Regions from separate parts of the Candidatus Merdisoma sp. JLR.KK011 genome, predicted to be linked through region 2. Evidence: a T-box and tRNA genes for the amino acid it is inferred to sense, from the RefSeq annotation. Region 2 holds a T-box; the other holds one or more tRNA genes.

Region 1 (6,860 bases), on a different contig from region 2:
GATATGGTCGGTTTGTCTGCTTCAACCGGGTCTGAATGGTTTGCTGCGGCAACAGGATAAACACCAACAAAAGCTGCTCCAAAGATAATGCACAATGTCAATATACCCATTAAAAAATGAATTATCTTGCTTTTTTCTTTAAAATTCATAATAACACCCAACCTTTCTTTTAATTGTTTTGCGTTCTCGGTCAAAGTAACGGAAGCTAAAGGATTTTTATAAAGATTATTCGACTTCAAAAAGCAAATCAATGTATCTCCATATTCACGCCTTGCCTTATCGTCAAGTATGGATATAACCGCTTCATCACATGACAATTCACACGTTTTATTTACCTCTTTTTCAAGTAAATAAACAAAAGGATTGAACCAATGGATACAAACCACAATCTGTACCAGCCATTTATAAAACATATCCCGTTGTTTATAATGTCGTAATTCGTGCATAAAAATGTAAAACAATTCTTTATCTTCCAATTCTCCAACAGGCAAAACAATACTTGGACGGAAGAAACCAATCATAATAGGTGATGTAATCATTGCATTATGATGTAATTCTACTCTCGTTTTGATATTCAGTTTTTCCTCACAATCAGATAGCAAATTTAAGGTCTTAATATCCGGCACTTCTGTATTACCAGCCTTGATGTATTGGATAAATCCTTGATAAATCGTTACCTTACGCACAAAAAGAACCAGTGCCAATGCTAACCATACAAAAAATATATAAAAATATACATTAGGCGACTTCTGTGTAGTAGTGTCGTTCACAACTACGTTTTCACTTGATGGTATCTGCAACTGTTCCGCTACATCGTCATTTGTATCTACTGCCGCAGATATATTCGGGCGAACAGGACTATCATTTGTTATAACCGTTGTGTTAAGCAATTCAAACAGGTTTCTAACATTCATAGTATCAGGAGTAAAAGGAATCACGAAGCGCAATACAACAATTACCCAAATATAATACTGCCAGCGTCTGCTAAATGTGTTTTTATATATCTGTTTCAATCCCAAAATGAGAAGTAATAGCAGTGTGCCGGAAACAGACAGCGACAATAATATTTTCATAAATTCATTCATTTTCTTTTCTCCAAAAGATTTCTATTTCTTTCAACTCGTCTGCTGAAAGAATATCCTGCCGCAACAAGGTTGACACTAAATTTTTCACATTCCCGCCGTAGACTTTATCAAGAAAGCTGTGGGTCTGCATGGTCTGGTATTCTGCTTCTGTTACCATAGCTACATACTCATTCTTTCTGCCGATTTTTTTGACTTTCAAAAACTTTTTTTCTCCTAATCGGGAAAGCAACGTGAGTACAGTATTATTCTTCCATTCATTCTTGTCTTTTTCCAATTCCTCCATGATGAGGGAGTATAAAGCTGCCCCTCCATTCTTCCAAATAATTTTCATTAGTACCAGTTCGGATTCAGAAATTTGCTGTGTCATTTTGTCCTCCTTTTATCTTAACATTTTGTGGGTATATAAACATCTTAACGCTTTGTAGGTGATAATGCAATACCCTAAAGGAAATTTAAGAATTTATAAAAAGATATGAAAGATAGGGGGATTCCGTAGCAGTCGGCACTGTGGTAAAATCCAAAAGTTTAGATTTTCCCACGGTGCTTGTCTTTTGGTCTTTAGCTTCTTTGGTTCGGAATAGTGTGGTACTGGCAGTCTATCTCTTGTTTTCGGTTACTTGCTTCTTTACCGTACATGAGCATTGTGAGAAGGCTGGGGTCAATCATTTTTGCTTCCGGTTCCAGGTCTAGAAAAAATTTATATGCCATATCTGTCTGGGCGCTACTGATCAGAGTTTCATCAGACAGGTCGTAGAGCTTTTTCAAGAACAATAGTTTGAACATCATCTCTGGTTCTTTTGCCGGGCGTCCGAAATTTTCACAATACTGTTTCCGCAGCATAGGATTTACAAAACTGAAATCGATGTTCTCTTTTATCTTCCGCAAAAGATGATTTGCAGGAATGATCGCATTGTAAATCCCCTGATAAGGTGATAATGGTAATTTCAACTGTGAATGATCTTTCAGCATTTCGGAGTCCTCCTTCCCTATACTTCTATTATAATACCAACACTGAAAAAAGCCCAATTCTTTTTCAAAGAATCAGACTTTTTCAGTGCCCTCGTAAATACAGTACTTTCAAGGCTTTTGGCTAGTAGCGAGGAAGGGACTTGAACCCCCGACACTGCGGGTATGAACCGCATGCTCTAGCCAGCTGAGCTACCTCGCCATAATGGGACCTATAGGGCTCGAACCTATGACCCTCTGCTTGTAAGGCAGATGCTCTCCCAGCTGAGCTAAGATCCCATTCGTACAGGCCGTCATGTTTGACCTGCTTTGCTATTATACTATTATATGACAATAAAAGTCAAGAGTTTTTTTAAAGTTTTTTTATCTACATTCATTTGGCAAAATTCATTGAACATTTGCCTGTTTTATGGTAGTATAAGGAAGCTATCTGGAAACAAAAATGCAGATAAGAACAGAGCGTCCGGCTTCTTTGTACAGGGCTTAGAAATACGCCGTTACTGGATGCCGCAAAACATACAGAACTTAATATAGGAGGTGTCTGGAAGAAGATGGAGAGCTACAAGCAGGAATTTATTGAATTTATGATAGACTGCCAGGTGCTGAAATTTGGCGATTTTGTGACAAAGAGCGGAAGGAACACGCCCTTTTTTGTAAATACGGGCTTTTACCGCACAGGCTCCCAGCTGCGCAGGCTGGGCCAGTATTACGCAAAAGCTGTGAAGGAAGCCTTCGGCCTTGACTTTGATGTGCTGTTCGGGCCGGCATATAAGGGAATCCCTCTGACGGTCGCTGCGTCCATGGCCATCAGCGAGCTGTATGAGACAGATATCCGTTACTGCTCCAACCGCAAGGAGGTAAAGGATCACGGCGACAAAGGAATTCTTCTGGGAAGCCCCATTAAGGACGGAGACCGGGTTGTGATTATTGAGGACGTCACCACAGCCGGAACCTCCATAGAAGAGACGCTGCCCATTATCCGCGCCCAGGGAGAGGTAACCCCTGTGGGACTGGTGGTGTCCGTAGACCGCATGGAGCGAGGCCAGGGAGAAAAGAGCGCCCTGCAGGAGATCCAGGAAAAATACGGGCTCAAAACAACAGCGATCGTCACCATGGCAGAGGTAGTAGAGCATCTCTATAACCGGCCTTATAAAGGAAAGGTTATCATTGACGATACATTAAAAGAGGCAATTGATGCATACTACTTAAAGTATGGGGTAAATAAATGATATAGGGATATTACGGAACTGGAAACAGTAATATCCCTCAAAGTGCACAAATCGATTTACAGACGCATGTTTTTGCGGCTGGAAATTGATTTCATATCCGTGTACTTGGAGGGATATTACGGAACTGGAATAGGAGGGCTCACATGAACGAAAAAGCATATAAAACCATGACAGGCGCAGGCGCATGCAGTCTGGTAATTGGAATCATTCTTCTGGTCACAGGCCTTACAACGGGAATCCTGGCGATTGTGAACGGCGGCAGGCTTCTGAAAGCAAAATCAGATCTGATATTTTAGAGCAGGACAGAGTGAATGAAAAAAGAATCAATTAGGAAGCTTCGGTTAGGCGGACGGCTGCTGCTGGGAATTTATCTTGCGTGTCTGATCTACTTTATGTTTTTTTCAGAGAGCTATGGACGGACGGCAGTTAATCGGGACTACCATTATAATCTGGTGCTGTTTCGGGAGATACGGCGGTTTGTTCAGTATCGTCATGTTTTGGGAACCACAGCAGTTCTTATTAACGTGGCCGGAAATGTGGCGGTTTTTATTCCCCTGGGCTTTGCTCTGCCCGTTTTATTCGAGCGCATTCACAGCTTTGGCCAGGTATTGATTTTATCTTTTGCCATCAGTCTTTTGGCGGAAACAATGCAGCTTGTTCTCCGGGTGGGCTGCTTTGATGTGGATGATCTGTTTTTGAATACCGTGGGCGGCTGCATCGGATATCTGGGATACCGGATTCTGCGCCGTTATTTCTGGAAAAGGGGAAGCTATGGCGAAGAGAAGCTATAAATTTACAGATAAAAAGCACACAAAGCAGGGAATTATCTCTTGTATTCTGGGAGCTGCATCGCTGGTCCTTCTTGTGTCCGGGCTTGTTACAGCTTATGGCATGGCAGGCGGAGCAGGCTCTTTGGCGGCGCTTATGGGCTTTTTGTCCATGGCGTTTTCCATTATAGGTTTTGTGCTGGGAGCCAGGGGATTTCAGGAGGAGGATGTCTATTATCTGTTTTCAAAAATCGGGATAGGAATGAATGGAATTCTGTTTGTTCTATGGGTGCTGATTTTTGTTGCAGGCATGTAGCGACTGTTCCCGGCCGGAAAATCATACCCTGCGGGTACCCCGTTAATGCATGCCCCTGCGGGGCGGATGGACTTCGTCCATTAAGGTATACCCTGCGGGTACCCCATTAATGCATGCCCCTGTGGGGCGGATGGACTTCGTCCATTAAGGTATAGTCAGAACAGGAAATCAGATGGAGGGCAAGGATGGAAAAAGAACTGTGGAAGCAGGAAAAGGAAGAGATTCTGGAACGGTATGAGCTGAGTATGGAGCGGATACGGACGATGCACAAAGAAGCGTCTGTGGCTGCTCCCTTTTACGATTATTTTCAGAAAATGGCATCGTTTATTGAAAAGATGGATGAGCTCGCCCAGGCGGCAGGCAGGGAGGGATTTGCCGATATTCCTTTGGAGGAGCTTCAGAGACAGAACAGGGAGCTCTATGAGGATGTGGCCCAGGAAGCCTACCAGGAGAGCTATGCCTGCCCGGAAACGGCAGTGGAAAGGCTGGGAGAAGGCTATGGCCAGTTTTTAAGCTTCCTTTATACGGAGCTTCGTGGAATGATTGTCTGGGCTTATGAACAGCGGTTTACAGATCTGACGGTTGCGGCGGAACTCTTTATCGAGATATACAATGCTTTTGAGGGGGGAATGCCAAAGCTTCAGAGCCTTAAGGAGATCCTTTACTGGCATATCAGCGACTACTGCGACGTGTGGATTCCGAACCGCATCCGGGAACAGCTTGACCCCAGGCTTTCCTTTGCAAAGGACATTATCTGCCAGGCAGATTTGAACGATGTGCGTTACCTGTATCGTTTCGGGGAATATATTACGGAAAATGAACTGGAAATAAGCCGGTTTCTGGCGAAGCTGCCCCAGGAGGAGATTGAGGCTATGGCTTCAACCTTTACCGAAGGATACCGGAAGGGCTTTGAGAATGCCGGCATTGATTTGAGCCGGAAGAGAACCGTAAATATCCGTTACTGCCTGGGCTTTGAGCGGATTGTCCGGGAGGCTGTAGGGCAGTTTGAGAAAATGGGCCTTAAGAGCATTATTTACAGGGAGGCCAGACACAGCATCAACCGCAGGCCCCAGGGAAATCCGGGCTATCAGAGCACGGCGTTTTCCAAACAGTACTTGTATGATCATAAGGAGGATGCGGCCCTTTACCTGGACAGTAAGCTGGTGGAACGCAGGCTGTCTGTGCTGAGGGCGGCTTATGAGGAGTGCCGGGAGCTGGCGGCCGTTCATGCAGGGCCGGCGGTGATGGAGATTTTCGGAGAGCAGCCTTTTCTGCCGAAGAATTGTCCTGCTGCGCTGCGGCTCAGTGAAAAGCAGCGGGAACTGAATGTCCGCTACAACAGCGGAGCCGGGCAGCTTGCCAATCAGTATATTCCCGGGGATGAGCGCAGCTTCACGATTATCGCATATCCCATTCCGGAGATTGGCCCGCAGTTTCCGGAGATATTTGCAGAGACGGTAAAGATTAATACCTTAGATTATCATTTGTATGAGGAGCTTCAGCAGAAGCTGATTGATGCCCTGGATGAGGGAGAGGGCGTGTATATACAGGGTACAGGCTGCAACCGGACAGCTCTCACTGTGGGGCTTTGGGAGCTTGAGGATCCAAAGAAGGAGACACTGTTTGAAAATTGTGTGGCGGATGTGAATATACCGGTGGGGGAGGTGTTTACCTCGCCCCGGCTTAAGGGCACCAGCGGAATCCTCCATGTGAGCGAGGTTTATTTAAATGAACTGAAATATCTCGATCTGGAAATAAGGCTTGAAAATGGAATGGTAACGGGCTGCACCTGTAAGAACTTTTCTTCCGAGGAGGAAAATGAGAGCTATATCCGCACCAATGTGCTGTTTAACCATGAAACCCTTCCTCTGGGGGAATTTGCAATCGGAACGAATACAACGGCCTATATGATGGCGAAAAAGTATGACATTGGGGCAAAGCTTCCTATTTTGATAGCGGAGAAAATGGGGCCGCACTTTGCGCTGGGAGATACCTGCTTTTCCTGGGCGGAGGATACGCCCACTTACAATTCGGACGGGAAGCGTATGAGGGCGAAGGACAACGAGTGTTCTATTCTGCGGAAAGAGGATTTGTCAAAGGCTTATTTTAACTGCCATACAGACATTACGATTCCTTATGATGAGCTGGGGTGTATCCGGGTAAACTGCCGTGACGGGAGGACTGTTTCGATTATTGAACAGGGACGTTTTGTCCTGCCGGGGACGGAAGAATTGAACAGGCCCTTTGACGCTATGGCATAACAGTCCGGATAGGAAAGGAGCAGCTTTTTGCCTGATTTTGGTTGACAAGGAATCTGATACGGGTTAAACTTTTTATTAATATTTCTTGACAGAAAATAAGTATTTATAAGTAATGCTAATAAATATTTATCATATTTAAAACAGCTTGAAAAAACATGATTTTAAGGAAAAGGGGAGGACTTTCTATGGCAAAGGTAGGAATTGTAATGGGCAGTGATTCGGACATGCCTGTTATG
Region 2 (6,860 bases):
ATCACCGGCTCCTTTGGTTTTTCCGGCTGTGCCTCCTGTGCTTTCTTTTCCTCTACTTTTGCAAGCACCTCATTTACATCCAGCCTTGCAAAGAGAATCTCTGGCTTCTCCGTCACTTTCTGGCCGGACTGGTAGAGCCCGAACATATTCATCACTTCAATGGAACGTTTCTTTGCACCAAGCTGCTCCAGAATCTTCGCGGAGGTCTCAGGCATAAAGGGCTCCAGAAGAGAGGCGCCGATGCTGATTCCCTCTACCAGGTTGTAAAGCACTGTGGCCAGACGGTCTTTCTTGCTCTCGTCCTTCGCCAGAACCCAGGGCATGGTCTCATCAATGTATTTGTTGCAGCGCTTGAAGAGGGCAAAGATCTCTGTCATGGCATCTGCCACACGGAGCTCCTCCATCTTATCCGCCGCCTTCTGAGCCGTGCTCACAGCCGTCTCCCGAAGCTCCCGATCCAAAGGCTCCATAAAGCCAGGATTGCTCACCACGCCGCCAAAGTATTTGTTGGACATGGAAACAGTACGGTTCACCAGATTCCCCAGGGTGTTGGCAAGCTCAGAGTTCATGCGCTCCACCATCAGCTCCCAGGTAATAACGCCGTCGTTGTCAAAAGGCATCTCGTGAAGCACAAAGTACCGCACAGCATCTACACCGAACATCTCTACCAGCTCATCCGCATAGAGCACATTTCCCTTAGACTTGCTCATCTTTCCATCGCCCTGCAGGAGCCAGGGATGGCCGAATACCTGCTTAGGCAGCGGCAAATCAAGAGCCATAAGGAAAATAGGCCAGTAAATGGTATGAAAGCGTATGATATCCTTTCCAATCAGGTGCAGATCCGCCGGCCAGTCCTTTTTAAACTGCTCTGTGGATTCTCCGTCACAGTTATAACCGATTCCGGTAATGTAGTTGGTCAATGCATCCAGCCATACATAGGTTACGTGCTTTGGATCAAAGCTTACGGGAATGCCCCAGCTAAAGGACGTTCTGGACACACAGAGATCCTGGAGGCCCGGAAGCAGGAAGTTATTCATCATCTCGTTTTTCCGGGAAACGGGCTGGATAAATTCCGGATGGCTGTTGATGTGCTCAATCAGACGATCCGCATATTTGCTCATTTTAAAGAAATAAGCTTCCTCCCTGGCCGGCTTTACCTCTCTGCCGCAGTCGGGACATTTGCCGTCCACCAACTGGGATTCAGTGAAAAAGGATTCGCAGGGAGTACAGTACATTCCCTCATAATAACCCTTGTAAATATCGCCCTGATCGTAGAGCTTTTTGAAAATCTTCTGCACCTGGGCTTCGTGGTCTGCGTCGGTCGTGCGGATGAATTTGTCATAAGAGGTGTTCATCAGATCCCAGATGCGGCGGATCTCTCCGGCCACATTGTCCACAAATTCCTTGGGCGTTACGCCTGCCTCCTTCGCCTTCTCCTCGATCTTCTGGCCGTGCTCATCCGTGCCGGTCTGGAAGAATACGTCATAGCCCTGCATTCTCTTAAACCGGGCAATAGCGTCCGCCAGTACAATCTCGTAGGTGTTGCCGATGTGAGGCTTGCCGGAGGTGTAGGCAATGGCGGTGGTAATGTAGTATTTTTGCTTTTCCATTTCTAAATTCCTCTCTTTCTGCTGAACTTGAGCACCGACGGCTTCTCTTCTCCTGCCCGCTGCTCAGACACATAGGTTAATCGCTTCTCATTTTTTACGGGTCCCTCTGCACGGGGCTGTGCATAAAAAAACCCGCCTTCCTTATTAACAAAGAAGACGGGCGTATTCCCGTGTTACCACTTCCGTTCGTCTGCCTCTCGCGAAAGCAGACCTCTGCGAGTACCTTCATACTCTTCCGCTATAACAGGCGGAGTCCTGTCACGGCTTATCGCTTCCATGCGTTCATCCGTGCCGCTCTGAAACCATCTTCGGCCAGCTTCCTTCCATCCCTCTCAGCCGCCGGGAATTCTCTGTAGAAAATCCATCAAGCCTACTCTTTTCTTCACTGCGTTTTCCTATTTTCTAGGGAGATCCTAGCATATAAGGAATTGTTTGTCAAGGTTCTACCTTCCGATCAATACGGTTTTCCCACGGAAGGCGAATCCGTATTTTCGTATTTTGTTCCCTGGAATGCCTTTTTCTGTCAATATGGATTCATAGCGCTTCTCTTCTATCTGCCGCAGCGCAGCTCTGACCGTATCCACAAGCTCCGGCTCCTCCTCCGTATCCTGAACCTTAAATTCAATGATGATTCCATCCTCTTTTTTCAGTTCTCTTGGTTCCAGCATTATATCGTATCGGCCAAGGCCGCTTCGACACACCGGTAATGAGAGAAACTTTCATTCGAAAAGGCACTCATGAAAGTTCCTCTCGTGCGCCTTTGCGACTTTACCATCTTATTCCAGTTCCATACTACGCCGGACTTTCCCAAGCTTTTTCCCAAATATTGTTTTTCTCTCTCATAAGATTGTTAAGTTCTGTCTTTCTTATTAGATACAGGAAACGCCCTCCAAATACAATGTCAAAACCGGAATAATACATAGCATTTCTTCCCGGGTTATTACATAGAATACACCAAAATTACTTCTGGTGAAAATATGAGACGAAAAAAACTTTTAACCGCAGGCATGCTCCTGCTTCTTTTTCTGTACTGCGGCCTTTTACTCCTTTCCAGGCTTCCACAAAATTCCCTTGAAACTACAGACGAGGCTTTCGAACGCTTTACACATACGCTCTTTCTGAATGAAGTTTCCTCTGATCCTCTGACGCTTCACTATACATTCTCAGACCCAGAGACCTTTGGAGTTGCGGATGTTCCTTCTGCCTTCCGTCTCTATTCCAAAGATGCTTCTGATGCAGAAGCGGCCAATCTGGAAAATACCAGACAGGCCCTCTCTGCATTTTCCAGGGAGGAGCTTTCTGATTCTAACCGGCTCACTTATGACATTTTGTCCTATCAGCTTGAAAAGCAGGCAGCTCTTCTGGACTTTCCCTACTATCAAGAGGTTTTCAGCCCGACACTGGGCACCCAGGCGCAGCTTCCCATTCTCTTGGCCGAGTATGCCTTCCGGTCTGAACAGGATATCGAAAATTATTTTTCACTCCTTTCTACCATAGATGCTTATTACGAAAGCCTGATGAACTATGAACGCGAAAAGGCGGATGCCGGACTTTTTATGTCGGACGAGACAGCAGACACCGTCATTGCTCAGTGTGAGGCTTTTCTTTCCAATCTCGGGGAGCATTTTCTGCTTTCTACCTTTGAGGAACGGATAGCTTCTGCGGACTTTCTTTCCAGGGAACAAGCGGAAAAATATCTCGATTCCAACCGGGCATTGTTTTTCGGCCATGTGGTCCCGGCTTATGAGCTTTTGATACAGGGACTGACTGACTTAAAGGGAGCCGGCAAAAATCCCTATGGACTTTGTTATTACAAGAAAGGAGCCGGATATTATGAGGCGCTGACTGCCGCCGTCACGGGAACCGGGCGGAATATGGAGGAAATCCTTCTGCTTATAGAAGAACAGCTTGATACAGATCTGGAAGCTGTGGCTTACCTTGTCAGCCAAAACCCGGAGATTCTGACGTCCGTATCCCGGCAGACAGGGCTTTTGGAACCCAGGCTTATTTTAGAAAATCTGAAACAGCAGATTCAGGATGATTTTCCTTCTGTCCCGTCTGTTTCCTGCCAGATTAAATATGTGGATGCCTCTTCGGAAAAGTATCTAAGTCCGGCTTTCTATCTGACGCCGCCTATGGATCGGATGAATGAGCATGTGATCTACATCAATCCTGCTGGTAATTATGACAGCCTATCCCTTTTTACCACCCTGGCCCATGAGGGATGGCCCGGGCATCTCTACCAGACTCTTTACGAATATTCCTGCGGCTTTGATCCGGTACGGAATCTTTTTAACTTCGGAGGCTATACAGAGGGATGGGCTACTTATGTGGAATGGCTTTCCTACGCTTATGCCATTGCAGATCCGGAAACGGCGGAGCTTTTGGCCGCCAACGGCGCTGTTTCTTTGGGGCTTCACGCCCGGGCAGATGTGGGGATTCATTATGAGGGATGGTCTCTTGAGGATACGGAGGCTTTTTTTGCCGGTTACGGCGTGACCAATCCGGATACGGTATATCAGATTTACCAGGCTGTTATTCAAGATCCGGGAAATTATCTGAAGTACTACTTAGGAGCTGCTGAAATTCTCAAATTGAGGGAGCAGGCAAAGAGTGCTCTCTCGGATCATTTTGTGCTGAAGGACTTTCATACCTTCTTCCTGTCTATGGGGCCTGCGCCCTTTCCGGTGATTGAAGATTATATGGAGGAACGGCTGTTGTCAAAAGATGCAAAAAAGAGCTTGATTTTCTTTGATAAAGTAGTAAAATAGAAGTTACAGAAACACGATAGAAAAAGGGCTCGTGGCTCAGTTGGGAGAGCGCCGCGTTCGCAACGCGGAGGCCGAGGGTTCGAATCCCTTCGGGTCCATTTTGTATAAGAGAGCTTTATTTGCTTTTGAACGTTCTTTTATAATTACACCAAAAAGAAAGCTTGGCATACCGCCTGATTTTTGGTGTGCATATCCGGAAGCATAGCTCAGCTGGGATGAGCGTTCGCCTCACACGCGAGAGGTCATGGGTTCGAGCCCCATTGCTTCCATCCTTAAAAGTACCGTATTTACGGTACTTTTTCATTTCCATGACAAATTCTGTGACAAATTTATGCCTGCTAAAGCCGGCAAAACACTTTAAATATTATGGGGAAAATCATCAATAAACAGCAATGCCGCCCCGGCTCCTGCATCCTCGACGGTATATTTGCATTGCCTTACTCCGTGTAAAAAACAGGTATCGGGCCCGATCAGAACAGCCCATTCGGCAGACAGCTCCCCCGGCACATGATAATTAACTGCCTTTTCCGGTTTATAACATCAGACATGAGATTCTGGCTGTATATAAAAAACTGCCGGGAATCCCATGTCTGATATAAAAGGGAGAGATAGGGCCAAACGACCCCGACAAAAGACACAAAAAAGACGTCACCACGGGAATTGGTAACGCCTTTGTTATCATTTGTACTTTATGTAGTATCTTTTGTTGATATTATTTTAGTACAACCGCCGGAAAAAGTCAATGTCTCATCCGCCAAAAAACTTGTCAGTTTTTGGCAGTTCTTTGGGCACTTCTATGTCCTATATAGAACCAGCGCAGCAGCAAACGCTTTTATCTTGCGCCCTAAAAACAGGCGATTCCTTATACTAGCTTTGTCTTTTTAATCGTCTGCACGAATTCGCTGTTAAATCTGGTACGGGCAAACATATTCAATACGTTCTCTACCGCCTCATCCGCTTTCAGGCCGTTTAAGCCCTTGCGCACAATATCCATTCCTTCCAGCTCTTCCCCGGTCAGCAGCAGATCCTCCCGCCGGGTTCCTGATTTCGGAATGTCGATAGCGGGGAATACCCTCTTCTCCTGCAGCTTGCGGTTCAGCACAAGCTCCATATTACCGGTACCCTTGAACTCCTCGTAAATCACATCGTCCATCTTGCTGCCGGTCTCTACCAGCGCCGTCGCAAGAATCGTCAGACTGCCGCCTTCTCTCATATTACGCGCCGCACCGAAGAATCGCTTCGGCATATGCAGCGCCGCCGGATCAAGACCGCCGGATAAAGTACGTCCGCTGGGGGGGACCGTCAGATTATAGGCCCTTGCCAGTCTTGTGATGCTGTCCAGAAGAATTACTACATCTTTTTTATGCTCTACCAGACGCTTTGCCCGTTCAATCACCATCTCGGACACACGCTTATGATGCTCCGGAAGCTCGTCGAAGGTGGAGTAAATAACCTCCACATTGGGCCCGGCAATTGCCTCTCTGATATCCGTAACTTCCTCCGGGCGTTCATCAATCAGAAGAATCAGAAGCTGCATATCCGGATGATTTTTGGTAATTGACTTTGCCACGTCTTTAAGAAGGGTTGTCTTACCTGCCTTAGGAGGAGACACGATCATGCCGCGCTGTCCCTTTCCAATAGGCGAAATGAGATCCACAATCCGCATAGCCATACTGCCGCCTGGACGCTCCAGATAAATACGGGAATTGGGAAAAATCGGAGTCAAGTCCTCAAAGCTGCGCCTTCTCGCCGCTTCCTCCGGCCGATAGCCGTTGACGGACTTCAGATACAGCAAGGCTGCAAATTTCTCTGTCTGGGCCCGAACCTTTACATTCCCGCAGAGAATGTCTCCTGTCTTTAGATTATAGCGGCGGATCATAGCCGGATTGATATAAATATCATTTTCCCCCGGAAGATAATTGGCACTGCGGATAAATCCATAACCATCTGCAAGCACCTCCAGAATTCCGTTGGCTATCTGGCCGCTGTCCAACTGGGACATATCCTGAGGCGCACTTGGCCGCTCCTGCGTCCGTTCTGCTGTCTTTTCAGTCCGCTCTGCTGTTTGCTCAGGCGCTTTCTCCGGTATCTTCCGTGGTTTTTGTTCTACATCCTTATCCAGCATCAGCTGAATAAGATCTGCCTTTTTCATTATAGATGTGCCTTTCAGTCCTCTTGCTTTTGCAATCTCCTTAAGCTCTGTAAGCGGAAGGGATTCATACTGCTCTTTTGTCATGCTTGTCCTCCTCTTTTCTCATTCTGTTCCTTCTTCAATCGTACACTTAATTGAAACATATTTTTTCTTGGGAATAACCGCCAGAAGCTTTCGGCGAATTTGAAGCTGAAATACGATATTCCATTGCCGTCAAATGTTGACAACTTGAATATAACACATTTTGGGAAAAAGTCAAAGGATTATTTTTTCAAAACCGCCTGGGAAAGGGGGATTGAGGGGATCGGAACGCGAAGGAGCTGGCTT

Evidence for each region. A T-box is a leader RNA that pairs with one kind of tRNA and senses whether it is charged. The one in region 2 lies ahead of metG (methionine--tRNA ligase), so its partner is inferred to be a tRNA-Met.
Region 1: it has a tRNA-Met gene. The T-box ahead of metG (methionine--tRNA ligase) is inferred to sense a tRNA for this amino acid. The anticodon was not compared.

What each region holds. Positions count from the first base shown of each region.
Region 1 is NZ_JAYWSZ010000003.1:273,109-279,968, forward strand. It holds gene VV089_RS02300 (M56 family metallopeptidase) at 1-1,085, opposite strand, end outside; gene VV089_RS02305 (BlaI/MecI/CopY family transcriptional regulator) at 1,078-1,452, opposite strand; partial or broken gene VV089_RS02310 (transposase) at 1,728-2,054, opposite strand; tRNA gene VV089_RS02315 (tRNA-Met) at 2,180-2,253, opposite strand; tRNA gene VV089_RS02320 (tRNA-Val) at 2,258-2,330, opposite strand; gene pyrE (orotate phosphoribosyltransferase) at 2,603-3,280, shown strand; gene VV089_RS02330 (hypothetical protein) at 3,424-3,576, shown strand; gene VV089_RS02335 (VanZ family protein) at 3,592-4,071, shown strand; gene VV089_RS02340 (DUF6142 family protein) at 4,052-4,363, shown strand; gene VV089_RS02345 (aminopeptidase) at 4,549-6,624, shown strand; gene purE (5-(carboxyamino)imidazole ribonucleotide mutase) at 6,810-6,860, shown strand, end outside.
Region 2 is NZ_JAYWSZ010000004.1:1,117,471-1,124,330, reverse strand. It holds gene metG (methionine--tRNA ligase) at 1-1,610, opposite strand, end outside; T-box leader at 1,760-2,005, opposite strand; gene VV089_RS19255 (PD-(D/E)XK nuclease domain-containing protein) at 2,054-2,311, opposite strand; gene VV089_RS19250 (DUF885 domain-containing protein) at 2,588-4,381, shown strand; tRNA gene VV089_RS19245 (tRNA-Ala) at 4,407-4,479, shown strand; tRNA gene VV089_RS19240 (tRNA-Val) at 4,577-4,650, shown strand; gene rho (transcription termination factor Rho) at 5,244-6,617, opposite strand.